Regions from separate parts of the Intestinibacillus sp. Marseille-P6563 genome, predicted to be linked through region 3. Evidence: predicted binding sites of a transcription regulator. Region 3 holds the regulator's gene; each other region holds the start of a gene.
What was found. Region 3 encodes CtsR, which represses protease genes until heat stress. Its sites were predicted from a motif close to AAGGTCAANNAAGGTCAAAT; they were not measured.

Region 1: a site for CtsR is predicted at 5,148-5,167, ahead of EFB11_RS06055 (cysteine-rich VLP domain-containing protein). Genes of this name have one in related genera too.
Region 2: a site for CtsR is predicted at 6,225-6,244, ahead of EFB11_RS07155 (cysteine-rich VLP domain-containing protein). Genes of this name have one in related genera too.

What each region holds. Positions count from the first base shown of each region.
Region 1 covers NZ_UWOD01000001.1:1,148,406-1,159,845, forward strand. Annotated here, with positions in the region: gene EFB11_RS06020 (glycerol dehydrogenase) at 1-51, opposite strand, end outside; gene EFB11_RS06025 (XRE family transcriptional regulator) at 218-976, opposite strand; gene EFB11_RS06030 (DUF4368 domain-containing protein) at 1,026-2,648, opposite strand; gene EFB11_RS06035 (hypothetical protein) at 2,744-2,941, opposite strand; gene mobV (MobV family relaxase) at 3,000-3,938, opposite strand; gene EFB11_RS06050 (replication initiator protein A) at 4,121-4,516, opposite strand; gene EFB11_RS06055 (cysteine-rich VLP domain-containing protein) at 4,628-5,041, opposite strand; gene EFB11_RS06065 (AAA family ATPase) at 5,422-5,967, shown strand; gene EFB11_RS06070 (helix-turn-helix domain-containing protein) at 6,005-6,805, shown strand; gene EFB11_RS06075 (GNAT family N-acetyltransferase) at 6,831-7,283, shown strand; gene abc-f (ribosomal protection-like ABC-F family protein) at 7,658-9,133, shown strand; one part of gene EFB11_RS06085 (IS3 family transposase) at 9,205-10,070, opposite strand; one part of gene EFB11_RS06085 (IS3 family transposase) at 10,070-10,571, opposite strand; gene EFB11_RS06095 (helix-turn-helix domain-containing protein) at 11,276-11,404, opposite strand.
Region 2 covers NZ_UWOD01000001.1:1,376,364-1,385,088, reverse strand. Annotated here, with positions in the region: gene EFB11_RS07205 (ParA family protein) at 1-324, opposite strand, end outside; gene EFB11_RS07200 (topoisomerase C-terminal repeat-containing protein) at 469-753, opposite strand; gene erm(B) (23S rRNA (adenine(2058)-N(6))-methyltransferase Erm(B)) at 899-1,636, opposite strand; gene EFB11_RS07185 (peptide-binding protein) at 1,683-1,916, opposite strand; gene EFB11_RS07180 (type IA DNA topoisomerase) at 2,042-3,943, opposite strand; gene EFB11_RS07175 (GNAT family N-acetyltransferase) at 4,109-4,561, opposite strand; gene EFB11_RS07170 (helix-turn-helix domain-containing protein) at 4,587-5,387, opposite strand; gene EFB11_RS07165 (AAA family ATPase) at 5,425-5,970, opposite strand; gene EFB11_RS07155 (cysteine-rich VLP domain-containing protein) at 6,351-6,764, shown strand; gene EFB11_RS07150 (replication initiator protein A) at 6,876-7,271, shown strand; gene mobV (MobV family relaxase) at 7,454-8,392, shown strand; gene EFB11_RS07135 (hypothetical protein) at 8,451-8,648, shown strand.
Region 3 covers NZ_UWOD01000002.1:941,210-952,649, reverse strand. Annotated here, with positions in the region: gene EFB11_RS17400 (BCCT family transporter) at 1-124, opposite strand, end outside; gene EFB11_RS12785 (BCCT family transporter) at 129-1,292, opposite strand; gene EFB11_RS12780 (trimethylamine methyltransferase family protein) at 1,384-2,796, opposite strand; gene EFB11_RS12775 (IS256 family transposase) at 3,327-4,517, opposite strand; tRNA gene EFB11_RS12770 (tRNA-Val) at 4,727-4,802, opposite strand; tRNA gene EFB11_RS12765 (tRNA-Lys) at 4,806-4,881, opposite strand; tRNA gene EFB11_RS12760 (tRNA-Gln) at 4,980-5,054, opposite strand; tRNA gene EFB11_RS12755 (tRNA-His) at 5,106-5,182, opposite strand; tRNA gene EFB11_RS12750 (tRNA-Arg) at 5,217-5,293, opposite strand; tRNA gene EFB11_RS12745 (tRNA-Gly) at 5,384-5,457, opposite strand; gene EFB11_RS12740 (DUF362 domain-containing protein) at 5,639-5,809, opposite strand; gene EFB11_RS12735 (CtsR family transcriptional regulator) at 6,176-6,628, shown strand; gene EFB11_RS12730 (UvrB/UvrC motif-containing protein) at 6,693-7,235, shown strand; gene EFB11_RS12725 (ATP--guanido phosphotransferase) at 7,232-8,239, shown strand; gene EFB11_RS12720 (ATP-dependent Clp protease ATP-binding subunit) at 8,274-10,766, shown strand; gene EFB11_RS12715 (hypothetical protein) at 10,812-11,135, opposite strand.

The DNA.
Region 1 (11,440 bases), on a different contig from region 3:
CTCACCCGGGCCCTGGACATATTTGCTCGGGCTGATGAAAATATTTGCCATAGTAGAAAAAACCTCCTTTATGTTTTTCAAACCGCTTTTGGGTCTTTTGGTTATTATACCATAGTTCGGGTTTCTTGCGGGGAAATTTTGCTATTTTTTCTTGGTCAGTCCTATTTTTTACAAGAATGATACAAAACATCCCGCCTGATAGCAGACGGGATGCCATTTATTCTTCTTTTTCCAGCGCGATTGAAACGATTGCGCACAAAATGCCTCCCAATGGAAAGACGACCCAGGCGTTTTCCCACTCAAACAGAAACAGAGAACCCATAAACAGCAGCGTCGCTACCAACATAATGATACCGCACAGCTTGCCGATGAGCGGATTTTCCTTTTTTCCCGACAACGTGGTCTCCTGCCGCGCTTCATTATAGCTAGGAATGTTATATTTTCTTTTCTGGAGGCCGCCGTGAACCAGCGCCGCCACGCCCAACGCAACTGAGGCCAGAAAAACGCCGTCATACAGCGCCTCATTGCCGCCGGGCGGCAGCGGCAGCACATCTGTCATAATGTTTACCAGCATGCCGCATAAAATCACCCCGACCCCGGTTGCAATCCATACCACGAACCGCCGCTGTCCGGCTTCTTCCTGCGCTTCGGAATAGAACGGCTCGATGTGCGGATGCTTTTTAAGGAATTGGCTGTGCTGCATGCCGCCCACAATCAGCAGCAGTACCCCAGGGATGAGCGCCAGAAAAAATGCCGCTTTGCCCAGGGACTTGTCAATGCCCACGCCCTGTAAAATTTTGAACAGTGCCCGTCCGCCGATGATGATCGCAATGCCGACCGGAATAATCTTGGAAAACCAGTTCATGTGCGCGTCATACCCGGCCGCATCCCCGGCGCCGGCAGCCGCCAGATCGCCGCGCAGCAGACCATCCAGATTGCAGGAAAACAGGTCGCACAATTCCAGTAATTTGTCCATCTCGGGAAAGCTTGCACCGGTATCACATACTTAAAGATATTGGTGTCATTCAATCAATTTTGCCGATGAAGCGGTAGAAGATTTCTACCTCCTGTTCCCGGCTTCCGTCCTCGTTCTTGACCGCCTCATGGACAAGGATTTTTTCAATCAGCGTGTTCAAGAGTTCAGCGGTGAGTTCCGTGGGATTGACGCACTCTTTCATCAAGGCAATCCATTTTTCTGCGTCTGCGGCACTCTGGCTTTCAGCGGCAATAGCAGATTGAAGCTGTTCAATCTTTTCTTCCAGTTCCGCCTGTTCGCTTTGGTACTTCCCGGACAGCATATTGAAGTTGTATTCTGTGATACGCCCCGCCGCCCAGTCCTCATACATCCGGGCAAACAGGGTATCGACCTCGGCTTTCCGCTTCTCCGCTTTTTTCAGTTCAGCAGCCTGTTTTTTTCTTGCGGCGGCCTGTCCTTTGTCATTGGCGTTCAGCAGCCGTTTCAAAAGCTGTTCTTCATCGTGCTGTACCAGCGCCGACCAGTATTGCAGACGGGAGAGGACATAGGCGTAAAGCACATCATAGCGGATGTAGTGCATGGAGCATTGGCGTGTGCCTTGCCCGTTCTTGCTACAATGGTAGTAGCCATAGGGCTTGCTGTTCTGTCTGTTCTCCTCGTAGGCCAGCGACCAGCCGCAGTCCGCACACTTTATCAGCCCCGCAAAAATCTGTGTCGTGCCATTCTTGCGCTCCCTCCGGCGGCTTGCGATCTGCTCCTGTACCTGCCGGAAAACCTGTTCGCTGATAATCGGCTCCTGCGTGTTCTCCACCCGCACCCATTCGCTTTGGGGCTTGCGTATCCTCCGCTTGTTCTTAAAGGAAATATTGGTCTCCCGGTAGTGGATGGTATGGCCGATGTAGGTTTCATCTTTCATAATGCTTTTGACCTGCGCTATCGTCCATGCGTAGCCTTTTTCCTCTGGTGCGCCAGCATAGATATTGGCGAAAGTCCCGTCACGCTGGAAGTTGATAAATCCCGGCGTCGGTACTTTTTCCGCAATCAATATCCTTGTAATGCTGGCCGCCCCTTTGCCGTGAATAGCAAGGTCAAAAATCTTCTCCACGATCCAGCGGGTTTCCTCGTCGATTATCAGCTTGTTCTTGATTTCCGGGTGCTTCTTGTACCCGAGGGGAGCATAGGCGCTGATACGCTGTCCGGCGGCAAACTTTGCCTTGAAAGCAGTTTTTACCTTGCGGCTGGTGTCCTTTGCGAACCATTCGTTGAACAGGTTTTTGAATGGCACAAAATCGGACAGTCCCTTTTCTGTGTCCTCATTCTCCGCAACGGCGATGTACCGCACCCGTTTTTCCGGGAACAGAAATTCCAGATAGTAGTCCATCATCACATGCTCCCGCCCGAAACGGGACAGGTCTTTGGTGACAATGCAGTTTACTTTTCCGGCTTCCACATCGTCCATCATGCGCTGGAAACTCGGACGCTCGAAGTTTGTCCCACTCCACCCATCGTCCACATATTCCCCGACCACATGAAGCCCCTGCTCCCTTGCGTACTGTTGCAGGATTGTCCGCTGCGTTTCAATGCTTACGCTGTCACCATAGCTTTCATCGTCACGGCTTAACCGCATATAAAGAGCCGTGTTGTAAATGGTAGTATTGTAAGGTTGTTTCACCGTAAAAATCCTCCTTCTAAAGAAACAACCCACGCTTACAATACTTTTGCTCTATGGCAATTATATCATAAGCGTGGGCGTGTATCAACGATGGGTCACGAAGAAGCTGCCCTTGCCGCCGTGTGCCGGACGACATCCACAATCAGATCGCCAATCGGACGACCGCCAGCGGCAAAATGTTCGGAGATTTTGATACGGTTTTTCCCACATACAAAATACTGTGTGCCGTTCTCGTCAGTAATGACCTGCCCGGTGTGTATTGTATCAATAATGTCGCTTTCGCTTTTTACCATCCAGTGTCCTCCGTATGATTATTTTTCATCATGCAGCTTGAATTTCTGTTCATAGCGTTTACCTCCCTCTTGTTCGCTGCTGCCGTTTCAGCTCCGCCAGCACTTCCGGCGGGATACGGTCAACCAGCCGCTGTAAATTGTCCAGTTCGCTTTTCAGCTTTGCCCGTTCCATCGTATCTTTCATCTTTCCTTTTTCGCTGGCCTTTGCCCTTGCTTCCAACTTCTCATTCTCCGCCAGCAGGTCATTGATTGTGACCTTGTACTTTTTCAACTGCCCGGAGAAATTCTCCATCTGCGGGAACCACTTTTTCAGCATGGAGAGGGCTTCCTCTTTTTTCTTTCCGGCGTTCAGCGGGTTAATGCCGTCCAGTGTGGCTTCAATGGCTCTTGCCTGCCGGGAGAGGGAAACCGCCTGTTTGAAAAGCCGGGTGGGGATATGCTTCCGGCCTGTCCTGCTGGCGCTCTCCCCACGCTCCAAGTCAGGATATTTCTCCACCATATAGGCGTGAAAATCGTCCTGCCACTTCGTCAGGTTTGCCCGGTTGCCGATAATCTCCTTTGCACACAGGCGGTTGTCCTTTGTCAGCGGAACAAAGGTCAAATGCAGGTGGGGCGTTTTCTCGTCCATGTGTACCACCGCCGACACGATATTTTCCCGTCCTACCCGGCCAATGAGGAAGTCCGCCGCCCTCTGGAAAAACGCCTGTATCTCCTTTGGGGATTTCCCCTTGAAAAACTCCGGGCTGGCAGTTACCAGCGTATCGACAAACCGTGTGCTGTCCTTGCGGGTTCGGCACCCGGCCTGCTCAATCCGGCTCTGAATGAAGTGGTAATAGCGTCCCTCCGGCTTGACGATATGGAAGTTGTATTTGCTCCGGCTTGTGTCAATGTCGGGATTGCTGGCATACTGTTCTTTCTGTCTTTCGTGATGGGCTTCCAGCGGCCTTGCCGGGTTGCCCTTGTGCTTCTCAAACCGTAAAATTGCGTGTTGTGCCATTCTGCTCCTTTCCCCATTCCTTTCCTATCCGGGGTTTTCCACAGGGAAAATCCCGCAGAAAATAGCTCGGATAGGATTGGAATGGATAGAATATAAATCAGTCTTTTTATCTTTGTATTTCTATATACCGTCCGGTTTTCGTACGTCTCAGGAGTGATTTCCGTACTTCATGGGTACGGTTTTCAGTCCTCCGGTGTACCAGAACGGGATTTCTTAAAGTCGGTGTTTGGAACCGCTTCATAGGATTTTGGGAAAATGCGGTTGGGTTTTCCACAGCCCTGCTTCTGGATCTCCACCAGTCCGGCGTATTGCAGTTCCCGCAGGGTATTCACCGCTTTCTGCCGCCCACAATGGAGCAGTGTGACCACTTCACAGATAGGGTAATACAGGAAAATCCGTCCGCAGTCATCCGCCCACCCATTCTTGCGGGATAACTCTGTCCGGCGCAGGATAAAGGCGTACAGAACCTTTGCCTCGTTGGACAGGGGCTTGAATGTGGGGGCTTCAAAGAGAAAATTCGGGAGCCGGGTGAAGCTGAACGCCTTTTCCGGCTGGTGGATATAGATGGTATTTGTCATAGTTCGTTTTGTGGACGGTTAGAAGCCCGTTTTCCGGGGCGGGCGATACTTTATACCACCTGCCCCGGTTTGGGGCTTGCAAAGCCTGATAAATCAAGGCTTTTTTCGCTCCTAACTGTCCACAGCAGACCTCCTTTTCCGTTCACTTTCTGTTTTCTGCCGCCTGTGAACTCTGGCGGCACAGCCGGGGCAGTATTTTGCCCGGTTGGATTTGGGGACGAACACACCGCCGCAGACCGCACAGCGTTTCAAGTCCTTATCCCGGAAAATTTCCGCTTCCAGCGTCCCGTCCAGCGGCAAGACCGCCCAGCGGAACCACTTACAGCAGACCGAGAAAGAAATCGTCTGCGGGCAGGTGCAGGTGTCCCCATCGTCAAGGGCAATGCAGTTGCCGTCCTCACAGCAACAGCACTCCCGGCGTATCAGGGCGCTTGCCCGTTTCCGCTGCGCCGGGGTCATGCGGTAAAGGGAACCGTCCGGCCTGCATTCCAGCGGCGGCAAGTCTTTGTAGGGATTATTTTTCATGCGTTCCCTCCGTTTTGCTTTCCGCTGCCGTTCTCCCCGAAAAGGCTTCCTGCCCCATTCCTGCGGCGTGTTCCGGCGTTGGCACGCTCACCATAACTTCGGGACAACTTGTCCCAAAGTGACCTCTGGACAAAGTGTCCAGAAGTCGGCTCCTTGCGGTGCTTCCCCAGCCGGGGGTATTCCTTTTCGGACGGTCATTCGGTTTTCAAGGTGCTGTCCATCGATGAACTAACCTAAGTCTACACCGAAATGACCGCCCGTCCCGTATATCCGAAAGGTGGGAAATCTGCCTGAAAATCCCCCCATTTCCACGCTCTCGGAATTGTGGTAGAATGGAAGAAACTGAACAGTAAATTTGAAGTTGTGGAGGTAACACATAGATGGATCAAGGTAGAATTATTGTAATCACAGGTTCGCCGGGGACGGGGAAAACTACAACGGCATCTACTGTTGCAAAAGAATCGGATTTGGAAAAATCTGTGCATATGCACACAGATGACTTTTATCATTATTTGAGTAAAGGGGCAATACCACCATATTTGCCAGAATCAAATGAGCAAAATTTGATTGTCATTGAAGCATTTTTAGAAGCCGCGAAGCGATATGCTCGTGGTGGATATGATGTAATTGTAGATGGTATTGTAGGACCGTGGTTTTTAGAGCCGTGGCTCAACATTGTTCAAGAGCATTATGAAGTACACTATATCGTTTTAAGAGCAAGTAAAGAAGAAACTATGAAGAGAGCTATCAAACGCTCAAAGTTAGACAGAGAAACAAATATTGAATTAGTTGAAACGATGTGGGAACAATTTTCCAATTTAGGAATCTATGAATCAAATGTTATTGATACAACTACGCACTCAGTCAAAGATACTGTATCAGCAGTAAAAGAAAAAATTGTAAGGGGTACTGCTTTACTGCTTTAGGCAATTCCAGTTTGTCGAGCAGACAAGGAGGGAGAACATGGAACTATCCATACAAGAACGCCTGAAAGACCTGCGTGTGGAGCGTGGCCTGACGCTGGAGCAGCTTGCGGAAGAAACCCATCTCTCCAAGTCTGCGTTAGGCAGCTATGAGGGGGACAAGTTCAAGGACATCAGCCACTATGCCCTTATCCAGCTGGCAAAGTTTTACGAAGTGTCCGTTGATTATCTGCTGTGCCGTTCTGAAACAAAAAATCACCCAAACGCCGATCTTGCAGACCTGCGTTTGAGTGATGATATGATTGAATTTTTGAAAAGCAGGCTGGTGGATAATGCCCTCCTGTGTGAACTGGCGACGCACCCGGATTTTCCCCGGCTCATGGCTGACCTTGAAATCTATGTAAACGGCATAGCGGCAAAGCAGGTACAGGGGGCAAACGCCATTGTGGACGCTGTGAGCGCAACTATTATGAAGCAGCACAATCCCGGTCTGACCGACCCGCAGTTAAGGCAGCTGATCGCCGCCCACATTGACGATGACAGCTTTTGCCGCCATGTGATACAGCAGGATATAAACAAGATAGCCCTTGACCTGCGGAAAGCCCACAAGGACGATTTTTTCAGTGTCCCGGAGGACAATCCTCTGGAAGATTTCTTGCAGACCGCCGAAGAAGCCGCCAGCCCAAACAGCGACCCGGAACAGGCTGCGATGGCCTTTATCTGCAAGCGGCTCAAACTGAACTATGGGAAGCTGTCGGAGGAGGAAAAGAAATGGCTGAAAAGGATTGCACAGAAGTCGGACTTGCTGAAAAATCCAAACCCGCAGCGGGGAAGAAAATGAGAAATTAGATATGCAAAAAGGAAAAATGAGATTCATTGAAGTAGAAACCAAAAACAGGACGGCGGATTTCATAAATCGGCTGCTGACGGTATGGGAAAGTTCTGTAAGAGCGACACACCTGTTTCTGTCGGACAGTGAAATCAAAAAGATAAAAGAATATGTACCGCAGGCGCTCGCTGGAATTGCGCATTTGATGATCGCAGAAGATGATAGGGGCTGCCCCGGGGCTTTTATGGGGATCAAGGACGGCACCTTGGAAATGCTGTTCATTTCCCCGGAAGAAAGAGGAAAGGGGCTCGGAAAGCGCCTGCTCCAATATGGGATTAAAACCTATGCCGTAGAGCGGGTGGCTGTGAATGAGCAAAACCCACAGGCCAAGGGCTTTTATGAACACATGGGCTTTCAGGTTTATAAAAGGACAGACCTTGACGAACAGGGCAATCCTTATCCGCTTTTATACATGAGCCTTAACATCTAAATCGGATTTTACGAAATCTCATATCCCGCAGAGAAGCAAAAACAGAAAGTACCCTGCCTTATACTCATTATCATCATTGCCCTTTTCCTTGACTTGCTTGTGTCTTTGTGATACACTAACATACATAAAATTAGAGGTGAGGTGGAAAGATGATTAACTTTTCTTGCAAATAAATTGGAATATACAGTGATACTGTGTTTTACAGTACCATTGTACCCATTGCAAGAAAGTTAAAAGTCTATTCACTCGATATATCGTAGGCGTATCACTCTTGATAGGAGTGGTACTATTATGCTGTGACGAGCTGCAAGAATTGACTTTCTTGCAGCTCTTATTTTATGTTCTTTATCCCCGGAATAAAGGAGGAATGCGATATGTCGATGATCCGAGTCGAGAACCTTACCTTTGCCTATCCATCCAGCTATGATAACATTTTTGAAAATGTCAATTTTCAAATTGATACAGATTGGAAACTTGGGTTTGTTGGAAGAAACGGTAGAGGGAAAACAACTTTTCTAAATCTCTTGCTTGGAAAGTATGAATACCACGGGAAAATACAAGCCTCTGTGCAATTTGATTACTTTCCATATCCTGTGAACAACAAAAACAGATTAACTACGGATATTCTCTCGGAAGTCTGCCCGCTGGCGGAAGAGTGGGAGCTGTTGAGAGAACTATCCTATCTGGAAGTCCGTGATGATGTACTTTGGAGGCCATTTTTTACGCTTTCCAATGGAGAGCAGACCAAGGTGCTGCTTGCCGCTCTATTTCTGAATGATGGACACTTTTTACTGATTGATGAACCGACAAACCATTTGGATATGAAAGCCAGAGAAACCGTTTCAGCATACCTGAAACGGAAAAAGGGATTTATCTTAGTCTCTCATGATCGCTGTTTTTTAGATGGCTGTGTTGACCATATCCTGTCGATCAATCGGTCAAACATCGAAGTGCAAAGTGGAAATTTTTCTACTTGGTTCACCAACTTCCAGCGTCAACAAGAATTTGAACTCTCTCAAAATGTGAAGCTGAAAAAAAGCATTGATAATATGCAAAAGGCCGCTAAAAGAACTTCTGTCTGGTCAGACCGAATTGAAGCGTCAAAATATGGGAACGGCCCGGTTGACCGAGGGTATATTGGTCACAAATCTGCCAAAATGATGAAACGCTCAAAGGCTATCGAAGTGCGGCAGCAACGGGCAATCGAGGAAAAGTCCGGCCTTCTCAAAAATTTGGAAACCGTAGAAGATTTGAAAATAGCTCCGCTTCTCTATTTTTCAGATACCTTAGTGACTTTCTCTGATGTTGTACCGATTTTTGACGGTAAAAATGTCTGCCAGCCAATCTCGTTTACAGTAAAACAGGGAGAACGCATTGCCCTTGATGGAAAAAATGGTTCTGGGAAAACGAGCCTTCTAAAGCTACTGGTCGGGCAACAAATAGAACATCGTGGGACAGTTGCAATAGGTTCTGGCATGATATTGTCCTATGTACCTCAAGATACTTCTATGCTGAACGGTTCGTTATCAGAGTTCGCGGAAGCCAATCGTGTTGATGAAAGTTTGTTTAAGGCAATCTTACGGAAAATGGATTTTTCACGAATACAGTTTGAAAAGAAAATGGAAGATTTTTCAGCGGGACAAAAGAAAAAAGTGTTGATAGCAAAAAGCCTTTGTGAACAAGCACATCTGTATGTGTGGGATGAACCTCTTAACTATATTGACATCTATTCTCGAATGCAAATTGAAAATCTGATTAGGGAATTTTCTCCTACAATGATCTTCGTAGAACATGATCTTGCATTCAGAAATAACATGGCGACAAAAAGCATTTGCCTGGCTGCCGAATAGCAAGATCAGCCGAGCCAGTCAACGATCAAGATGAACGGGCCGTGAAGTGCTCCCCAAAAGTTGGACAAAAGTTATGCGGCAAAGCCATTTTGAATTCTGTATTGGACAGGACTTAACCCATTCAATTTTTCTTTGATTCGGTTATGGTTATAGTATTCAAGATAAGCGATCAGTTCCTGGCAGAACTCGTCTAATGATTGGAACGTCCGCAGGTATAGCAGTTCCGATTTTAACAGTCCGAAGAAGTTTTCCATAACCGCATTGTCCAGACAGTTTCCCTTTCTGGACATACTTTGCCGAATGCCTTTTTCTAACAGTCTTTTTTGATACCTGACGTTCTGATATTGCCAGCCCTGATCCGAATGAAGGATCAGCCCGCTGCTGTCCGGGAGCCGGGAGAATGCTTTATCCAGCATCTCATCCACCTGGCGGTAATTAGCCCGTTCACTGATGGCATAGCTGATGATCTCACCATTATACAGGTCAAGCACAGGAGAAAGATAAAGTTTGTTTCCAAACAGGGAAAACTCAGTCACATCAGTTACCCATTTCTGATTCGGCCTTTCCGCATGGAAATCTCTAGCCAGTAGATTTGGTGCAATCTTGCCGACTTCTCCACGGTAAGAACGATACTTTTTCATTCGTACCATACATTTTAGGCCTGACTCCTTCATCAGCTTTTGTACCGTCTTGTGGTTCAGACAAAAGCCTCTGTTGCGTAATTCCATACCAATCCGCCGATACCCGTACCGGCCTTGATTCTCCTGATAAATTGCTATGATTTCCGCCCTTTCTTTTGCGTATTTATCCACAGCATTGGCTTTCCGGGAATGATAGTAGTATGTACTTCGGGGAATGCCGGCCAGTTTAAGTAATGCTGCCAGAGGATAATCACGCCTTAATTCTGTAACAGCAGCCACAACATCGCTTATTCGGGTTCTTCCCGCTTCTGAATTAAGGCGTTTAATTTTTTTAGGTAATCATTCTCCATTCTCAACCGGTAATTTTCTTCTGACAGCCGCTTGTTTTCCTGTTGCAGCTCCGACTGTTCCTGCTTCTTTTGTCGTTTTTCGCTACCTTTTGTCGCCTGCTTTTTCATAAGTCCCCGTGCACCTTCCTTTTGGAATTTCTTCTCCCACCGGCACACTGTTACAACATCAAGGCAAAAGTGCATAGCTGTCTGTGTACAGGATAAGTGATGTTCCTGCTTGTATTGTAACACTTTTAGGCGAAACTCGCCATCAAAGCCTTTTTGTCGGCCAACCAGATTTCTGCTTAGAAGTCCTTTTGCACCATGCAGCTTATACAAGTTTACCCATTTTTCAATCGGCGTACAGGATACGCAAAATTTCTCGGATGCCTCTTTGCGTGTATGCCCTTCCAGTACATACTGAACAACTGCTAATTTTAATTCCTCACTGAACAATTCTTTTCCCATAGATTTCTGCACCCCTTTCGTTGACTTTCTTGTCCAACTTTTGGGGTGCAGTTCACATTTCATGCGCCGCCGTTGACAGCCCCGCCCGTCTTTGCAAAAGGTAATCAAGGCGGGAAAGCCACAAAATGGCTTCCCGCCCATTTCAATTTTGCAAGGGAGAACGCTCCCAAATTAAAAAAAGTGCGGCCAAGCACTTTGAGGGATTGGCCGCCTTGTCTGCCCGTTCAGCGGGACGGAGGGCGGCGGTCAAGGCCGGGTATAAAACCGTTCATTTCAGCCTTGACGGTTGCCCGCTGTCCTGCTACTTTTCCGGGAGTGTGGCCACAGCTTCGGGACATTTTGTCCACAAGTCGGAGCGTAGGACGAGGGACGGGGCTTTCATATACCTGCCGCCGTTCTCTGAAACCAGCCCGATTTTTTGTTCATTCCCATTCACAAAAATTCAGCCTGTTTTCCTGCCGGAGCAAACGGGGCGCAAAAAGCACCGCACCCCGTTTCCCCCGTCAGCCACGCCAGCAGGTATAACACACTACACTTTGCTTCGCAAAGTCGTGTGCCAAATGGGGGCTTTGCCCCCTTTGGAAACCCCCACAAGAAAAGGCGGTACGCTCCCCCTCCACGGGGCGCATACCGCCTTTTCTTGTTATCCAGCCCTCCGGCTGTATCGGTTGAGCAAAAGTCAGCATGGGATTGGTGTGGTATCTTTAATTATGTGAAACTCCCGACTCCCATTTGCTGACCGACTGGCGCGATACCCCCAGCCGTTCGGCAAGTTGTTCCTGGGTCAGGCTGTCCCGTGCCCGTAGGTATTGTAAATTTTCTGGAAATGCCATCGTGTCCACCTCACTTTATTTTTTCTGTTCTCAGGA
Region 2 (8,725 bases), on a different contig from region 3:
CGTGCCAGGGATCAAGTCTAAATTATCAGTCAAATGAACAATAGAAGAAGCCAAGTTTCCATTTTTCAGTCCTTCATAAAAATTAACACGTGGCAATTCTACCTTAAATGTTTTTGCTAAGTCTTTTGTCAATGTTGCTTGTAAGTCCTTATCGATCATTAAAACTTTTAAATTAAATTTGTCTGTCAAGTAAGCAAACATAGTCGATAATTTTGACTTTCCAACACCACCTTTAAAATAATTGTTTAAGATAACAATCGCTTCATTTTTACTGTTTAAAATACGTCTTAATTCTTCAAGTATTTTGAGTTCTTCCTTCTCCATAACTACGCCCCATTCTTTTTTTGTATAGTAATATTGTATCATTAGGAATCACAAATCACAAGTGATTTGTGATTAATCACTTGTGATTTGTGATAAGTGATTTGTGATTAATATATAAAAGCCCTCTTTAAAGGGCTTTTATGCTTATTTTGAAAAAGAGATAAAATCAATATATCCCTTTTCTCCGATTTTTACAACGGCATTGTAGGACTTTCTATCTTTCGTTTTGATTCCTTTTACCAGGGTTTCTTTTCCCTCTAGTAATTCTTTTACATTTGTTTTGGTGAGTTTTTTCTTTCTAAAATGTTCAGCTAAAGTGAAGGTACATTCAGGATAATTTGAACAACCATAAAACGATTTTTTTAATACAATATTGTTGCCACACTTAGGACATTTTCCTACAAGGGGTCCCGAGCGCTTAGTGGGAATTTGTACCCCTTATCGATACAAATTCCCCGTAGGCGCTAGGGACCTCTTTAGCTCCTTGGAAGCTGTCAGTAGTATACCTAATAATTTATCTACATTCCCTTTAGTAACGTGTAACTTTCCAAATTTACAAAAGCGACTCATAGAATTATTTCCTCCCGTTAAATAATAGATAACTATTAAAAATAGACAATACTTGCTCATAAGTAACGGTACTTAAATTGTTTACTTTGGCGTGTTTCATTGCTTGATGAAACTGATTTTTAGTAAACAGTTGACGATATTCTCGATTGACCCATTTTGAAACAAAGTACGTATATAGCTTCCAATATTTATCTGGAACATCTGTGGTATGGCGGGTAAGTTTTATTAAGACACTGTTTACTTTTGGTTTAGGATGAAAGCATTCCGCTGGCAGCTTAAGCAATTGCTGAATCGAGACTTGAGTGTGCAAGAGCAACCCTAGTGTTCGGTGAATATCCAAGGTACGCTTGTAGAATCCTTCTTCAACAATCAGATAGATGTCAGACGCATGGCTTTCAAAAACCACTTTTTTAATAATTTGTGTGCTTAAATGGTAAGGAATACTCCCAACAATTTTATACCTCTGTTTGTTAGGGAATTGAAACTGTAGAATATCTTGGTGAATTAAAGTGACACGAGTATTCAGTTTTAATTTTTCTGACGATAAGTTGAATAGATGACTGTCTAATTCAATAGACGTTACCTGTTTACTTATTTTAGCCAGTTTCGTCGTTAAATGCCCTTTACCTGTTCCAATTTCGTAAACGGTATCGGTTTCTTTTAAATTCAATTGTTTTATTATTTGGTTGAGTACTTTTTCACTCGTTAAAAAGTTTTGAGAATATTTTATATTTTTGTTCATGTAATCACTCCTTCTTAATTACAAATTTTTAGCATCTAATTTAACTTCAATTCCTATTATACAAAATTTTAAGATACTGCACTATCAACACACTCTTAAGTTTGCTTCTAAGTCTTATTTCCATAACTTCTTTTACGTTTCCGCCATTCTTTGCTGTTTCGATTTTTATGATATGGTGCAAGTCAGCACGAACACGAACCGTCTTATCTCCCATTATATCTTTTTTTGCACTGATTGGTGTATCATTTCGTTTTTCTTTTTGTGCGCCTAAATTTCCCACAATCACTCACTTCTTTCTATTTCTTCTTATTCTTATTTTATCATCAACAATCACAAATCACTTGTGATTTGTGATAAGTGATTTGTGATTAATATATAAAAGCCCTCTTTAAAGGGCTTTTATGTTTATTTTGAGAAAGATATAAAATCAATATATCCCTTTTCTCCGATTTTTACAACGGCATTGTAGGACTTTCTATCTTTCGTTTTGATTCCTTTTACCAGGGTTTCTTTTCCCTCTAGTAATTCTTTTACATTTGTTTTGGTGAGTTTTTTCTTTCTAAAATGTTCAGCTAAAGTAAACTTACATTCAGGATAATTTGAACAACCATAAAACGATTTTTTTAATACAATATTGTTGCCACACTTAGGACATTTTCCTACAATACTTTTTTCTGCTTCTTTTTCTTTCTGTTCCTGGTAATCAGAAAAATTTAGTTTTTCTATATCGTTAGGTACAGCTTCCAGTAAATGAACAATGAATTTTTTGATATTCGTAATAAAGTTCTCTTGATTGCCTTCTCTTTTACCGATTTTTTTTAAATACGTTTCCCATTTAGCCGTCATTTCAGCACTCGTTAAAAGGTGCTGACTTTCAACTGCCTGGCACAATAATTTTCCTTTTTCAGTTACAACAAGCTTATTCTTAATCACTTGGATATATTCTTTTTGTTTCAAGGCTTCAATAATGCTTGCTCTTGTCGCTTCTGTTCCAATCCCCTCAACTTCTTGTAAAATCTTGATTGCTTCTTCATCATCAACCGTTTTATTCGCCGTTTTCATAGCAGTTAATAATGTACCCTCTGTAAAAGCTTTCGGTGGTTGTGTTTCTTTTTCGGCACTCTTAACGTCAACCTCGGCATGTTCTCCAATGATAACCAAGGGTAACGTTTGAACGTCCTCTTCTTCTTCTTTGGTTTGTTGTTTGAAAAGAATTTTCCAACCTTCTTGCTTTGGTGTCTTGCCTATTGATTGAAAAAGTAAGTCGGCTACTTTGGTTTGTATCTTAGTTTCTTCATACAAATAATCAGGTAGAAACATGGCAACGGTCGTTTTAACGACTAAAGCATATATTTTTCGTTGTAAATCGTCCATTTTCGCTAATGCAGATTCGGTAGGTACTTGTTTTGTTGGGATAATGGCGTGGTGTTCCTGTACCTTACTACCGTCCACATAACGCTTTCTAGGCTCTGTTTGAACCATTTCAAGATCAAGTCCTAAAAAACCGCTATATTTGCCAAAATTCGCTTTTAAATAAGCAAATTCGTTCTCTGTAATAAATGGTGTATCTGTTCTTGGATAACTCAATAATTTTGCTTCATACAGTCCTTGCATAGCTTTTAAAGTTTGGCTCGCTGTCGCTTTATAAAGCTGATTAACTTTTGATTGCAAACTACTTAAAGAAAACAAACTCGGACTATTCGTTTTCTTCTCTTTGGTTTGAACATCAGCAATTATCCCCTCTTGATTGCCTATTTTAGCTTGTTCAGAAGAAACAAAAGCTAAAAGCTCCTCTTGGGTTTTAAAGCGCTGTGTGGGGCTTATAACGCCCTTAAATGACCCTTGGTTTACTTTTATACTAGCTTCCACCTCGAAAAAAGGTTCTTTTCTAAAGTTTTCTATGGCTTCCTGGCGCTGAAAAATAAGATATAAGGTGGGCGTTTGAACACGTCCTAGTGAAAATGTACCTTGTACGCCCTTCTGCTGTAAATTTAACGTATACAAAGGGCTTGCATTCATGCCGATCAACCAATCGGCAATTTGGCGTGTTTGCGCTTCTTGATAAAAGGGATAGTAATTCATTCCTGGTTGCAAATTTTGAAAACCGCTACGGATCACATCTTTTTCTAAACTATTGATCCATAGTCTTTTATACGTTTTATCTTTAGAAAAGGCATTTGCTTTATGAATGATCGACCAGGCAATGTTTTCGCCTTCTCTGTCGCTATCTGTTGCGACAATGATTGTATTTGCTTGTTTTAAAAGTTCAGCAACAATTTTAAACTGCTTTTTTTTATCTGTTGCCACTTCAAAATCGTATCGATCAGGAAAAATCGGCAATGATTTATGTATGTTAGTGTATCACAAAGACACAAGCAAGTCAAGGAAAAGGGCAATGATGATAATGAGTATAAGGCAGGGTACTTTCTGTTTTTGCTTCTCTGCGGGATATGAGATTTCGTAAAATCCGATTTAGATGTTAAGGCTCATGTATAAAAGCGGATAAGGATTGCCCTGTTCGTCAAGGTCTGTCCTTTTATAAACCTGAAAGCCCATGTGTTCATAAAAGCCCTTGGCCTGTGGGTTTTGCTCATTCACAGCCACCCGCTCTACGGCATAGGTTTTAATCCCATATTGGAGCAGGCGCTTTCCGAGCCCCTTTCCTCTTTCTTCCGGGGAAATGAACAGCATTTCCAAGGTGCCGTCCTTGATCCCCATAAAAGCCCCGGGGCAGCCCCTATCATCTTCTGCGATCATCAAATGCGCAATTCCAGCGAGCGCCTGCGGTACATATTCTTTTATCTTTTTGATTTCACTGTCCGACAGAAACAGGTGTGTTGCTCTTACAGAACTTTCCCATACCGTCAGCAGCCGATTTATGAAATCCGCCGTCCTGTTTTTGGTTTCTACTTCAATGAATCTCATTTTTCCTTTTTGCATATCTAATTTCTCATTTTCTTCCCCGCTGCGGGTTTGGATTTTTCAGCAAGTCCGACTTCTGTGCAATCCTTTTCAGCCATTTCTTTTCCTCCTCCGACAGCTTCCCATAGTTCAGTTTGAGCCGCTTGCAGATAAAGGCCATCGCAGCCTGTTCCGGGTCGCTGTTTGGGCTGGCGGCTTCTTCGGCGGTCTGCAAGAAATCTTCCAGAGGATTGTCCTCCGGGACACTGAAAAAATCGTCCTTGTGGGCTTTCCGCAGGTCAAGGGCTATCTTGTTTATATCCTGCTGTATCACATGGCGGCAAAAGCTGTCATCGTCAATGTGGGCGGCGATCAGCTGCCTTAACTGCGGGTCGGTCAGACCGGGATTGTGCTGCTTCATAATAGTTGCGCTCACAGCGTCCACAATGGCGTTTGCCCCCTGTACCTGCTTTGCCGCTATGCCGTTTACATAGATTTCAAGGTCAGCCATGAGCCGGGGAAAATCCGGGTGCGTCGCCAGTTCACACAGGAGGGCATTATCCACCAGCCTGCTTTTCAAAAATTCAATCATATCATCACTCAAACGCAGGTCTGCAAGATCGGCGTTTGGGTGATTTTTTGTTTCAGAACGGCACAGCAGATAATCAACGGACACTTCGTAAAACTTTGCCAGCTGGATAAGGGCATAGTGGCTGATGTCCTTGAACTTGTCCCCCTCATAGCTGCCTAACGCAGACTTGGAGAGATGGGTTTCTTCCGCAAGCTGCTCCAGCGTCAGGCCACGCTCCACACGCAGGTCTTTCAGGCGTTCTTGTATGGATAGTTCCATGTTCTCCCTCCTTGTCTGCTCGACAAACTGGAATTGCCTAAAGCAGTAAAGCAGTACCCCTTACAATTTTTTCTTTTACTGCTGATACAGTATCTTTGACTGAGTGCGTAGTTGTATCAATAACATTTGATTCATAGATTCCTAAATTGGAAAATTGTTCCCACATCGTTTCAACTAATTCAATATTTGTTTCTCTGTCTAACTTTGAGCGTTTGATAGCTCTCTTCATAGTTTCTTCTTTACTTGCTCTTAAAACGATATAGTGTACTTCATAATGCTCTTGAACAATGTTGAGCCACGGCTCTAAAAACCACGGTCCTACAATACCATCTACAATTACATCATATCCACCACGAGCATATCGCTTCGCGGCTTCTAAAAATGCTTCAATGACAATCAAATTTTGCTCATTTGATTCTGGCAAATATGGTGGTATTGCCCCTTTACTCAAATAATGATAAAAGTCATCTGTGTGCATATGCACAGATTTTTCCAAATCCGATTCTTTTGCAACAGTAGATGCCGTTGTAGTTTTCCCCGTCCCCGGCGAACCTGTGATTACAATAATTCTACCTTGATCCATCTATGTGTTACCTCCACAACTTCAAATTTACTGTTCAGTTTCTTCCATTCTACCACAATTCCGAGAGCGTGGAAATGGGGGGATTTTCAGGCAGATTTCCCACCTTTCGGATATACGGGACGGGCGGTCATTTCGGTGTAGACTTAGGTTAGTTCATCGATGGACAGCACCTTGAAAACCGAATGACCGTCCGAAAAGGAATACCCCCGGCTGGGGAAGCACCGCAAGGAGCCGACTTCTGGACACTTTGTCCAGAGGTCACTTTGGGACAAGTTGTCCCGAAGTTATGGTGAGCGTGCCAACGCCGGAACACGCCGCAGGAATGGGGCAGGAAGCCTTTTCGGGGAGAACGGCAGCGGAAAGCAAAACGGAGGGAACGCATGAAAAATAATCCCTACAAAGACTTGCCGCCGCTGGAATGCAGGCCGGACGGTTCCCTTTACCGCATGACCCCGGCGCAGCGGAAACGGGCAAGCGCCCTGATACGCCGGGAGTGCTGTTGCTGTGAGGACGGCAACTGCATTGCCCTTGACGATGGGGACACCTGCACCTGCCCGCAGACGATTTCTTTCTCGGTCTGCTGTAAGTGGTTCCGCTGGGCGGTCTTGCCGCTGGACGGGACGCTGGAAGCGGAAATTTTCCGGGATAAGGACTTGAAACGCTGTGCGGTCTGCGGCGGTGTGTTCGTCCCCAAATCCAACCGGGCAAAATACTGCCCCGGCTGTGCCGCCAGAGTTCACAGGCGGCAGAAAACAGAAAGTGAACGGAAAAGGAGGTCTGCTGTGGACAGTTAGGAGCGAAAAAAGCCTTGATTTATCAGGCTTTGCAAGCCCCAAACCGGGGCAGGTGGTATAAAGTATCGCCCGCCCCGGAAAACGGGCTTCTAACCGTCCACAAAACGAACTATGACAAATACCATCTATATCCACCAGCCGGAAAAGGCGTTCAGCTTCACCCGGCTCCCGAATTTTCTCTTTGAAGCCCCCACATTCAAGCCCCTGTCCAACGAGGCAAAGGTTCTGTACGCCTTTATCCTGCGCCGGACAGAGTTATCCCGCAAGAATGGGTGGGCGGATGACTGCGGACGGATTTTCCTGTATTACCCTATCTGTGAAGTGGTCACACTGCTCCATTGTGGGCGGCAGAAAGCGGTGAATACCCTGCGGGAACTGCAATACGCCGGACTGGTGGAGATCCAGAAGCAGGGCTGTGGAAAACCCAACCGCATTTTCCCAAAATCCTATGAAGCGGTTCCAAACACCGACTTTAAGAAATCCCGTTCTGGTACACCGGAGGACTGAAAACCGTACCCATGAAGTACGGAAATCACTCCTGAGACGTACGAAAACCGGACGGTATATAGAAATACAAAGATAAAAAGACTGATTTATATTCTATCCATTCCAATCCTATCCGAGCTATTTTCTGCGGGATTTTCCCTGTGGAAAACCCCGGATAGGAAAGGAATGGGGAAAGGAGCAGAATGGCACAACACGCAATTTTACGGTTTGAGAAGCACAAGGGCAACCCGGCAAGGCCGCTGGAAGCCCATCACGAAAGACAGAAAGAACAGTATGCCAGCAATCCCGACATTGACACAAGCCGGAGCAAATACAACTTCCATATCGTCAAGCCGGAGGGACGCTATTACCACTTCATTCAGAGCCGGATTGAGCAGGCCGGGTGCCGAACCCGCAAGGACAGCACACGGTTTGTCGATACGCTGGTAACTGCCAGCCCGGAGTTTTTCAAGGGGAAATCCCCAAAGGAGATACAGGCGTTTTTCCAGAGGGCGGCGGACTTCCTCATTGGCCGGGTAGGACGGGAAAATATCGTGTCGGCGGTGGTACACATGGACGAGAAAACGCCCCACCTGCATTTGACCTTTGTTCCGCTGACAAAGGACAACCGCCTGTGTGCAAAGGAGATTATCGGCAACCGGGCAAACCTGACGAAGTGGCAGGACGATTTTCACGCCTATATGGTGGAGAAATATCCTGACTTGGAGCGTGGGGAGAGCGCCAGCAGGACAGGCCGGAAGCATATCCCCACCCGGCTTTTCAAACAGGCGGTTTCCCTCTCCCGGCAGGCAAGAGCCATTGAAGCCACACTGGACGGCATTAACCCGCTGAACGCCGGAAAGAAAAAAGAGGAAGCCCTCTCCATGCTGAAAAAGTGGTTCCCGCAGATGGAGAATTTCTCCGGGCAGTTGAAAAAGTACAAGGTCACAATCAATGACCTGCTGGCGGAGAATGAGAAGTTGGAAGCAAGGGCAAAGGCCAGCGAAAAAGGAAAGATGAAAGATACGATGGAACGGGCAAAGCTGAAAAGCGAACTGGACAATTTACAGCGGCTGGTTGACCGTATCCCGCCGGAAGTGCTGGCGGAGCTGAAACGGCAGCAGCGAACAAGAGGGAGGTAAACGCTATGAACAGAAATTCAAGCTGCATGATGAAAAATAATCATACGGAGGACACTGGATGGTAAAAAGCGAAAGCGACATTATTGATACAATACACACCGGGCAGGTCATTACTGACGAGAACGGCACACAGTATTTTGTATGTGGGAAAAACCGTATCAAAATCTCCGAACATTTTGCCGCTGGCGGTCGTCCGATTGGCGATCTGATTGTGGATGTCGTCCGGCACACGGCGGCAAGGGCAGCTTCTTCGTGACCCATCGTTGATACACGCCCACGCTTATGATATAATTGCCATAGAGCAAAAGTATTGTAAGCGTGGGTTGTTTCTTT
Region 3 (11,440 bases):
TGGAGTCGGAATAGGTGATGAAGGTCATCATCGCGAGCAGGATAAACAGCCACTTGAGGATATCGCCGCCCGGCAGGGTTTCGAGGAATGCAAAGGTGGCAATGCCGTCGCCGAACTGCTGCATTTTCTCATACAGGCCGCTTGCCTTCTACGACGCCAAACATGGCCGAACCGCCGAACAGAACATACCACAAGCAGGTTACCAGGCCAGGAGCCACACAGTTGACCAAAATGAACTGACGCAGGGTACGGCCGTAAGCAATCGAAACATAGAACAGTGCGTGCAGGAAGGCCGGAACAATGTTCCAGGAGTAATAGTACATGGTTGCGGTGGTCTGCCAACCGGTCTGATCGATCGGGTCGCCGAAGGAGATCATGGGGATGAAATCGCGGACAAATTCGCCCATCGAGGTAAAGAAGGTGCAAAGCAGACGGTTTGCGCCGACTGCGCCGAAGACCAGGATCACGCCCAGGATTACAAAATAGGCAATCGCATTGATATCACTTAGCTTACCCATCAGTTTGTGCACGCCGGAGGTCGCAAAAAGAATGGTGATGACGGTGTAGAACAGAATGATATACGGTTCAAACGAAGGAGTCTCCGACATGCCTGCGACCGTACCGATGCCAGCATTGAGCTGAAGGACGGCAAGGCCCATGTCTGTACCAGTTACCAACAGGGCAACCACGCTAAAGGTATTGATGACAGAACCGAGAACCCCCTGCGAACGTTCGCCCAGCAACGGATACAGGGTATCGTTGGCGCGCAGGGTCCGTTTGCCGTTGTAGTAGATCAGAGCAATCATCATCGCAAACGCAACGATGATAAAGAATACCGGGAAGGCATAATGCAAATAGCAGTATTTCAAAACTGGAATGATCGCTTCTTTGGTACCGGCTTCCACGCCCATAAAAGAAGGCGGGTTCATCAGCATATTGACAGGGCCAGATACGCCGTAGAAGCAGATACCAACTGCGATGGTACCAGTCATGGACAGAGTAAACCAGGTGCTGGTTTTCAGACTGGGCTTTGCTTTTTTGCCGCCCAGACGAATATCGCCCAGCTTGGTAAAGCAGATGGCTGCGAACAAGCCACAAATCAAGATGACAAGCAGAATATAGAACCATTTAAAATGATCCATGATCCAAAGCACACCGGTGTGCAGTGCATTATAGAACTGATTTGGGAAGAAAATACCGACGGCAATCACCAAAAGGATAACCGCCATACCCGGAACAAAGACTTTCATGTCGATCTGATTCCAGATACTCTCTTTTTGATTCTTTTCCATGAATATACCCCTTTCTCTTTGACATATCACGGTGTATCGCTGTGAAAAAAGGAAACTTAACGTGCTTTTCTAGTATTATGTACCCCCAGATTTAAAGCATTTCAATTGCGTCAAGCTGCTGCGGAGAAACCCCGTTTTCCACGAAAATGGCTTTCACCTTGTCCAGTGTTTGGCTGTCCAGATGCGGGCGATGGCTTTCGTATTCTTCCATAAGCCGTGCATATTCTTTGTCGATGCTGTCTTCAAAATAAGTGGCAGATTTGGCATCACGGGAACCAATGCGCGGCATATAGAGCTCCCGGAAGTTATCCAACGTGCTGTCCGCGGTCACATAACTGCCATTGTGCCCGATGGCCTTAATATCATCCAGACACAAGGTCTCCTCGCTTACTTCAAATGGCGTGGATGCGAATTGCACCTGTCGGATGATTTCAAAATCCACAATCATCTTATCAAACGAAGTCGCATTCACACTGGCCAGCACGCCGCCGGCCTCCATAACCAGGTTGATGCCGTGCTGCATTGCAGAAGAAAAAGTCAGCATGGACTCATACCCTGCCTGTGCATTCACGACCGGAGCATCACACTGACTGCCGCCGCCGCGCGAAGGCAGATGATAGAACCGGGCCATATTTGCGCTAAATCCCTGCATCAAGGTACCTTCCGGCGCAGCACAGGCAAACGTCAGGCCATGCATGTCGACGGCAGTGGACTGAATCCCAAAGACACAGGGCGTACCCGGCCGGATCATCTGCGCAAGCGCAATCCCAGCAAGGGATTCTGCGGTTCCCATGGCAACCGTTCCGGCCATAAATATAGGCCCGGTCGCTCCCAGCATGGCCGCGGGGCAAAGAATGACCGGCTGACCGTAACGCGCCAGAACCATCAGGTTATCCAACATCTTGCCATCCAGTGATAGGGGAGAATTCGTGTTGATCAGCGCAATCATGCGAGGCTTTTTGATCAGCTCCTTTTGGCCTCCGAATATGGCACAAGCGGCTTGTACCATGGATTCCATAATGCACCGATCGGACGTAGGAAGCATGATGATTTTGTCAGAATGCGTGATGGTTGCGTAGAACATTGCCAGAGGTGCAAGCGTATCTTCCATATCGCTTGGCTGAATCAGAATGCCGCCGTCAATAGTATAAACATCACTGGCATGAACGAGTTTGACCGCTTTGACGTAGTCCTCCATGGTGCCGGGGCGCTGTGTTCCGTCCCGTTCGGCGATAAAGGCGCATCCGTACGTCGGAGAAGGATGCGTGGAACCGTCTCCCAATGTCATTTTGTACGTTTCATTGCGGCCATACAGCGTAAATTGCTCTGGAGCCATACCCACCCAATGCATCACCTGCTCTTCGGTGAAGTAGGCGACGGCATTTTCAACACGAATTCCGTTTTCTTTCAAAATGCGGCATGCTTCTTCGTTATGGAACTGAACGCCGACATCTCGTAAGATTTCCATCGCAGCATGATGGATTATTTGTTCTCTGGACTGCATATTTCCTCCTTTTCTCTCAGCGTTGCATAACCGAGCCGTGAGCCCAATTACACACCATTTTGTCAAGTGCAATCCATTGCCATAGAATTGCCTTGTACCATTTTTGTAGCAAAATGCGTGCCAACTCTGCATCTTGTCTGCTTTTTCGTGATATAAAACGATATTTTTGTGATAATTGTCAAACTTTGATTTGAGATTTTATGCAAATCACGCAAGGATTCTTGGTGGAAAGAGATGTACACCGCAGAAAAAGAGGGCCTTCATTTTAAGGTAAACATCTGTGCCCGCAATCGAAAAGGAGAATGAGAACAAAAAAGGGCAAAATAGTTTTGCGTATTAAAAAAATAGACGCAAAAGTATTTTGCCCTTATCGTATTTTCTGAAATTTTAGTTTTTATTTTATAACGCTGGATTACATTTTCTATCCATATACAAGCTTTTAGCGGCCCTATTAAAGAAAGTGTGTCAGATAAAGGTAGTGTCAATAGTTTTTCGCAAATTGGTTTGCAGATCCTGGCATGAGTGTGAAGTCAGCCAGCAATGGAGGCATCTTCAAGGACTGCCTCCAGGTGCTTCATGTTCATGTACTTCTTGCTGCCCCACTGGGTACCGGCCACATGGCGCAGCCGGGCACAGACCAGCATCAGAGCAGAGTTGCCATCCGGAAAACTGCCCACCACAGGAGTGCGGCGACGGATCTCCCGGTTCAGCCGTTCAATGACATTGTTGGTGCGGATACGAGTCCAGTGCTCGCTGGGAAAATCGCAGTAAGTCAGCGTTTCCTCTATGCCATCCTCCACCTTTTTGGCGGCCTCCTTCAACTTCATAGAGCGCAGTTGCTCCACTACGGCTTTGGCTTTCTCCCGGGCAGCTTTCTTACTTTCCTGGGCGTGGATCGCCTTGAGCATTTTGGCTACCAGTTTTACCTTGGAACGAGGAGTGACTGAGAACACATTGCGGTAGAAATGGACAGTACACCGCTGGTACTTGGCTTCAGGGAATACTTCTTCTACAGCCTCCAGCATACCAAGGCACTTGTCGCCAACAATGAGTTTCACTCCGTCCAGGCCACGCCCGCGGAGCCACTGGAAGAAGCTGACCCAGCTGGCCTTGTCCTCTTTCATGCTCTCAGCGGCACCCAGAACCTCACGGTATCCGTCCTCATTGACCGCAATTGCCACAAGAATGGCTACGTTTTCAAATTCGCCGCCCCAGTTACGGCGCAGATAGATCCCATCCACATAGACATACGGATATCGTCCGCCTTGCAGAGGACGGTTCCGCCAATCCTCGATGTGGACATACGCTTTCTTGTTTAACTCACTTATAGTGGAGGGAGAGACTTTGCTGCCCCAGAGGGCCTCGGTAATATCCTCCACACGCCGAACGGATACGCCGGCCAGGTACATCTCAATGAGCGCCTCTTCCACGCTGCTCTCACGGCGGCGGTACCGCTCAATGATGGCAGTTTCAAAGGAAATTCCCTTGAGCTTGGGTACCTTGAGCGTGACATCTCCGGAAGTGGTAGTGAGGCTGCGGTGGTAGTGGCCGCTGCGGTAGCCCTGGCGCTGCTCATTGCGCTCATACCGGGCTGCCTGGGTCAGCTTCTCCACCTCGGCCTCCAGTAGTTCGTTGAGGGTTTCCTCTACGCTGCCGCGCACAAGCTCCTTAAGCTGCCCCTTGATAATTTCCTCGTTTAGCTGTACAATTTTCTCGGACATGGTTTGCTGTCTCCTTTCAGAATGGTGTGTCGCAACTTCATTCTACCAGACATCTGCAAACCATGTCTCTTTTTATCTACTTTTCAATTTGCGAAACTTATTCTACCTTATCCAGATAAATGCAAAATTTTTTTGCATTTCAAAAGCCGTGATATACAATTTCCAGAAAAGAAAAAAAGACCGTGAAATCATTGATTTCACGGTCTTTTTGGTGGAAGTTACAGGGCTCGAACCTGTGACCCTCTGCTTGTAAGGCAGATGCTCTCCCAGCTGAGCTAAACTTCCAGATGGTGGCCCATCGGGGGCTCGAACCCCGGACCCTCTGCTTAAAAGGCAGATGCTCTGCCAGCTGAGCTAATGGACCGAACGGTAACCCCTAAAGCACCGAACCTTGAATAGTATATCACACTAAAACAGGTTTGTCACGTCTTTTTTTGAAAAAAACGAAAAAAATAGGGGAAATGGCTGGGACGGCTGGACTCGAACCAGCGGATGGAGGAGTCAAAGTCCTCTGCCTTACCACTTGGCTACGCCCCAATATAGGGAAGTTAGACATAACGCGCTGCTTTGAGCAGCGCGTTATGTTAATGGGGTGAGTAATGGGATTCGAACCCACGGCCTTCAGAGCCACAATCTGACGCTCTAACCAACTGAGCTATACCCACCATATAAAGATCAGAAAAAATCGCGCTATGTATGTGGCGCGCCAGGAGGGACTCGAACCCCCGGCCTACTGCTTAGAAGGCAGTTGCTCTATCCAGCTGAGCTACTGGCGCATGGTCGGTCCTCCAGCGGATTCCCAAAACTGCAAAAGCAGATACATACCGCTTTTCTTTTGCTTAGCTTTTCTGGAAAAGAAAAGTAAGTGGAGCGGGTGATGGGAATCGAACCCACGTGTTCAGCTTGGAAGGCTGACATTCTACCATTGAACTACACCCGCGGGTTTTCTGACACTTAAATATTTTAACAGAAGGTACAGCACTTGTCAACAAAAAAATAAAACTTTTTTGGACTTTTTGGAACCGGCTAAAAAGTTCGGGAAATCTTGCAAAAAAGAAAGAAAAAGCCGGCTTCCAACGAGAAGCCGGGCTTTTATCTCAAATCTTTGGTTTGCAAGGCAATTAGCCCTGAGAGATTGCGCCTACCGGGCAACCGCCAGCGCAGGAGCCACAATCTACACAAGTATCCGGATTGATCTCGTACTTGCCGTCGCCTTCCGAAATCGCACCTACCGGGCACTCGCCAGCGCAAGCGCCGCAGCTAATGCATGCACCAGAAATAACATATGCCATTGGAACAGCACCTCCTATAGAAATTACATTTTCATTGTAACACATGTTTTCGAAAATACAAGGGATTTTGAACATGTTAGCCGTCTATAACCTCATGTTAGCAATAGGTAACTGGAAAACTGACGTTTTTTCCCCATTTTAAATGGATAGAATAAAAGAGAAGAACAGAAAATTTAAAAAACAGAGAAAAAAAGAGTATATAAGAGTATTTGGGAGAAAATCAAGAATAATCCGCCTGGATGAAAAAACAAAAGTCAGGAAAGGTCAAAAATAATGCTTGCAATTTGGGGACGGGGGTGTATAATAGAAGCATAGAAAGTCAAAGAAAGTCAAAGTCAGAGAAATGGAACGAAGGAGATGAGATCCATGAAAATGAGCGATATGATCGCCGATTTTATCGCCGAGATGCTCACCGACGGCGGCGGCGTCGCCGAACTGCAGCGGCGGCAGGTGGCCGACCGGTTCTCCTGCGTGCCCAGTCAGGTCAATTATGTGATCGAAACCCGTTTTACCCCGGAAAACGGTTATCTGGTAGAAAGCCGGCGGGGCGGCGGCGGCTATATCCGCATCATCCGCATGATGGACGATAAGCAGCGCACGCTGGTCGAAGCGGCGCGCGGCGTCGGCGGGCGACTGACCCAAAACAATGCCGCCAAACTCACACGCGCTCTGGTTTCCGCCGAGCTGCTTTCCGCCCGGGAAGGCAACCTGCTCTTATCCGCTTGTTCGGACGGCGCGCTCGCGGAGGTCCCAACCGAATACCGGGATCAGATCCGGGCCAGCGTGTTCCGATGCGGCATTCTGGGCATGGCGACCTAGAACAATAACAAATCGTAATCAAATAACCTTATGTATAATATAAGCTGTGAAAGGAAGATGTCTTATGTTGTGCCAGAACTGCAAGAAAAACGAAGCGACTACCTATTATAAAGAAAACATCAACGGTCAGACCCGGGAACTGCATCTGTGTCCCGAATGCGCAGCCAAGCTGACCGGCGGCGCACCCGATTTCGGCTCCTTCTTCAGCGAACCGTTTTTCGGGCATTCGTTCCTGAATGACCCGTTCTTCAGCCAGCCGTTTGGCTCCATGTTGTCCAGCCCGTTTGCTTCTACGACCCAAGCCATCGGCGGCGGACGCCGCTGCCCGACCTGCGGCATGACCGAAAGCGAACTGCGGCGCAGCGGCCGGGCCGGCTGTGGCGACTGCTATAAGAACTTCAGCGACATCCTGCTGCCGTACATCAAAAAGCTGCATGGTGCGGCTGCGCATGTGGGCACAGCACCCAAGGCAGCCGAGAACCAGGCACCGGCCGATCCGGTCGCAGGCCTGAAAGCCAAGTTGTCCGACGCTGTGCAGGCAGAGAATTATGAAGAAGCTGCGCGGCTGCGCGATGAGATCCGTCGATTGGAGGGTGAAAATAAATGAGTACATTTAAAATTCAAGGCGGCTTTACCGGCCTGGCAGCCAGCACCCGTGTGCGTCTGGCGCGCAATGTCAAAGGATACCCTTACCGCGGTTTGACCGCAGAACAATATAAAGAGATCGCCGATAAGATCTGGAACGCTTTGCAGACCGCACCGGCCATTGCTTCCGATTTTACCATGACCGAGATCCGGCCCAATTCGGCCGAAGGCGCATCGCTGGTCGAAACCCACCGCATTTCGCCCGAACTGGCGCAGGCGGGCGGCTGGCTGATCGCTTCCCGCGACGGCGGCGTAGCCATCATGGTCGGCGAAGAAGACCACATGCGCTTGCAGGTCATCGGCTCCGGCCTGTGCCCGAAGGAGTGCATGGAGGAAGCTCGCCGCTTGACCGCGCTGATCGAAAGCCAGGTGCCGATGGACTTTGACGAGAACCTTGGCTACCTGACCGCATGCCCGAGCAATCTGGGCACCGGCCTGCGGGCTTCGGTGATGCTCCATCTGCCGCTGCTCAGCGCGGCAGGGCGCATCCAGGGCGTCATTTCGGCGGCTGGACGGCAGGGCTTTACCGTGCGCGGTGCGTACGGCGAAGGCTCGCAGGCGGTCGGCGGATTCTATCAGATTTCCAACCAGGTCACCTTGGGCGTATCCGAGGATACCATTGTCGATAAGCTGATCGAACTGACCACCGAGGTCATCGAAGCCGAAAAGAAGCTGCGCGAACAGGCCCGCAGCCAGAACGAAACCGCGTTTGCCGACCGCATCTGCCGGGCAGCCGGTGTTCTGAAGACCGCCCGTCTGATCGAAACCAACGAAGCGGTCGATTGCCTGTCCAATGTGCTGGTTGGTCTGTCGATGGGCTACCTGTCCGGCGTATCGCCGACCGAGGTATGCGACATCGAACAGGCGATCCGTCCGGCGGTGCTGGGCGGCCAGCCTCAGGAACGCGACCAAAAACGCGCCAGCCTGCTGCGTCAAATGGCAGCCAAGCTGGTCATCCACGAATAAAGATTTCTTCTTTTAGAAAGGAAGTGCTGACTTTATGTTCAATCAAAATAGATTCACCGAACGTGCGGCCGACGCCCTGCGTCTGGCCCAGGAAACCGCAGGCCAGATGGGCCACAGCTATGTTGGTTCCGAGCATCTGCTGGCCGGCCTTGCCAAGGAAAACGGCGGCATCGCCGGGAAAACGCTGGCTGAATTTGGCGTGACCCCCGAAAAGATCGAAGCCGAGATCGAAAAAATGACCGGCAAGGGCGCACCCGACCAGAACGCCCCGCAGGGCCTGACCCCGCGCACCAAGAAGATCGTAGAACTGGCCGTCATGACGGCCAGCCAGCTGGGTGTCAGCTATGTGGGCACCGAGCACCTGCTGCTCGGCCTTATCCGCGAAGGTCAAAACGTCGCGCTGAGCGTACTGAACGCGCTGGGTGTCGACGTGCAGAAGCTGTACACCACCTTGCTGCAAGCGGTCGGCGGCGCCGAAGAAGATGTCACCATGGCACAGCAGGGTCCGGCACGCGGCTCGAACGGCAATGCAGCTAAGACCATTGAAAAGTACGGCAAGGACCTGACCAAGGCCGCTCGCGAAGGTAAGCTGGACCCGGTCATCGGCCGTAAGGACGAGATCGATCGCGTCATCCAGATTCTGTCCCGCCGCACCAAGAACAATCCGGCTCTGGTCGGTGACCCTGGCGTCGGCAAGACGGCGGTTGCCGAAGGCCTGGCACAGAAGATCGTCTCCGGCGACGTACCGGAAAACCTCAAGAATAAGCGTCTGATTGCGCTCGATTTGACCGGCATGATCGCAGGCACCAAGTATCGCGGCGAGTTCGAGGAACGCATCAAGAGCGTGCTGGATGAACTGCAAAACTCCAAGGATGTCATCCTGTTCATCGATGAGCTGCACATGATCGTTGGCGCCGGCGCTGCCGAAGGCGCAGTCGATGCAGCCAACATCTTAAAGCCCGCCCTGGCGCGTGGTGACATTCAGGTCATCGGCGCGACGACCCTGGACGAATACCGCAAGAACATCGAAAAGGATTCGGCGCTCGAACGTCGCTTCCAGCCGGTACAGATTGGCGAACCCTCGCCCGAGGATGCCGAAGAGATTCTGCGCGGCCTGCGTGACCGTTATGAAGCCCATCACCGCATCAAGATTTCGGATGAAGCCATCAAGGCTGCCGTGAAGCTGAGCGTGCGGTATGTATCCGGCCGTCAGCTGCCCGATAAGGCCATTGACCTGATCGATGAAGCCTGCTCGCGTGTTCGCATGAAGAGCATGACCCCGCCGCCCGACCTGCAGAGCCTGGAGGATGAACTCAAGGCCATCCAGGCGCACAAGGAGGAGGCTGTCAAGGCACAGGACTACGAACAGGCCGCCAAACTGCGCGATGAAGAAAACGCCAAGAAAACCGAGATCGATGACAAGCGCAAGGCTTGGGAAGCAGAACAGACCAAGACCCATGGCGAAGTCACCGAAGAGGATATTGCCGAAGTCATCGCCGGCTGGACCGGTATCCCGGCAGCCCGCATCACCGAAGACGAGGGAGAGCGCCTGCTGCATCTGGAAGACACCCTGCATGCCCGCGTCATCGGCCAGGACGAAGCCGTTACGGCGGTTTCCAAGGCTATCCGCCGCGGCCGTGTCGGTCTGCGCGACCCCAAGCGTCCGATTGGTTCGTTTGTCTTCCTTGGCCCCACGGGCGTCGGCAAGACCGAACTGTGCAAGGCGCTGGCCGAAGCGTTGTTCGGCGATGAGAACGCCATGGTGCGCATCGATATGTCCGAATACATGGAGAAACACAGCGTGTCTCGTATGATCGGCTCGCCTCCGGGCTATGTCGGCTACGATGAGGGTGGCCAGCTGACCGAAAAGGTCCGCCGCAAACCCTATTCGGTCATCCTGTTCGATGAGATCGAAAAAGCCCATCCGGATGTCTTTAACATCCTGCTGCAAATCCTGGAGGACGGCATCCTGACCGATGGCCAGGGCCGCAAGGTCGACTTCAAGAACACGGTTGTCATCATGACCTCCAACATCGGCGCGCATAAGATCACCGGCAAAGCACGCAAGTCGCTCGGTTTCTCGGAAGGCTCGGACGAAGAAGAGCAGACCTTTGAGAAGATTAAGGAAGAAGTACTCGCGGACCTCAAGCAGGCCTTCCGTCCCGAACTACTCAACCGTATCGATGACATCATCGTCTTTAACCGCCTGACCGAGGACGAAATCGCTCAGATCGCAGACGGTATGCTGCGAGCAGTTGCGGCTCGTATGACCGATATGGAAATCACCATGACCTGGACCGATGCGGCGAAGAAGCATCTGGCGGGGGCTGGGTTTGACCCGATTTATGGCGCGCGTCCGCTGCGCCGGGCCATCCAGTCCCAGGTGGAAGACCTCGTTGCGGAGGAATTCCTGAAGGGCACCATTGCCCGCGGCCAGAGCGTTGTGCTGGATGTGCAGGACGATAAACTCACCCTGCACCCGGCGGACGCAGAACCCGCTGCACCTACAACCGAACAAGGGGAATAATTGAAAAAAGGGTCCGCTTTCCACTTGGGAAAGCGGACCCTTTTGCTATCGCAGAAAGTGATACCAGATCAGTCCGGCGAGCAGTCCAAGAGGCACCAAAAGCGACAAAAAGGGTTCCCACCGTGACGCTTTGTTTTGCACGGTCCAAATACACCAGAAAACCGCGCATCCGGCGCACAGGCACCAGGCGAGCAGCGAAAAGGAAGAATGGCCAAGCGCCATACTTGCCGACAGGAGGGCAAAGCACCATACCAGAATGCGAAACTGCACCGGCAAGGGCAGCGGAACTTTTTTTCGGCCAGCAAAGTAGAAAATCAGCACAAGAGCGACCACGATTTCAGCGGCTGTCCAAAACAGTGAAGCGTTCATACAGCATCCTCTTTTCAAACCCCTGTTTTTGTATAGTATAGCAGCAATTTCAAGCTAGAACAAGCGGCCGATTTCATATTTTGACCGGATGCAGTACCTTTCAGGAAAGGCCCAAAACGGCAATTCACAGCGGATTTCATTGGAAGAAGTAGCGCAAAACAGAGGAAAAAAGGCGAAAATGGAAAAGACGTTCAGCGTTTTGCACAAAATACAAATGGAAAATAAGTGAAATTGCCATAGTAGCAATTTATTTGTGTATATGTTATAATAAACTGGAGTGAGAGAATTGTAGATTTAGACGAAAC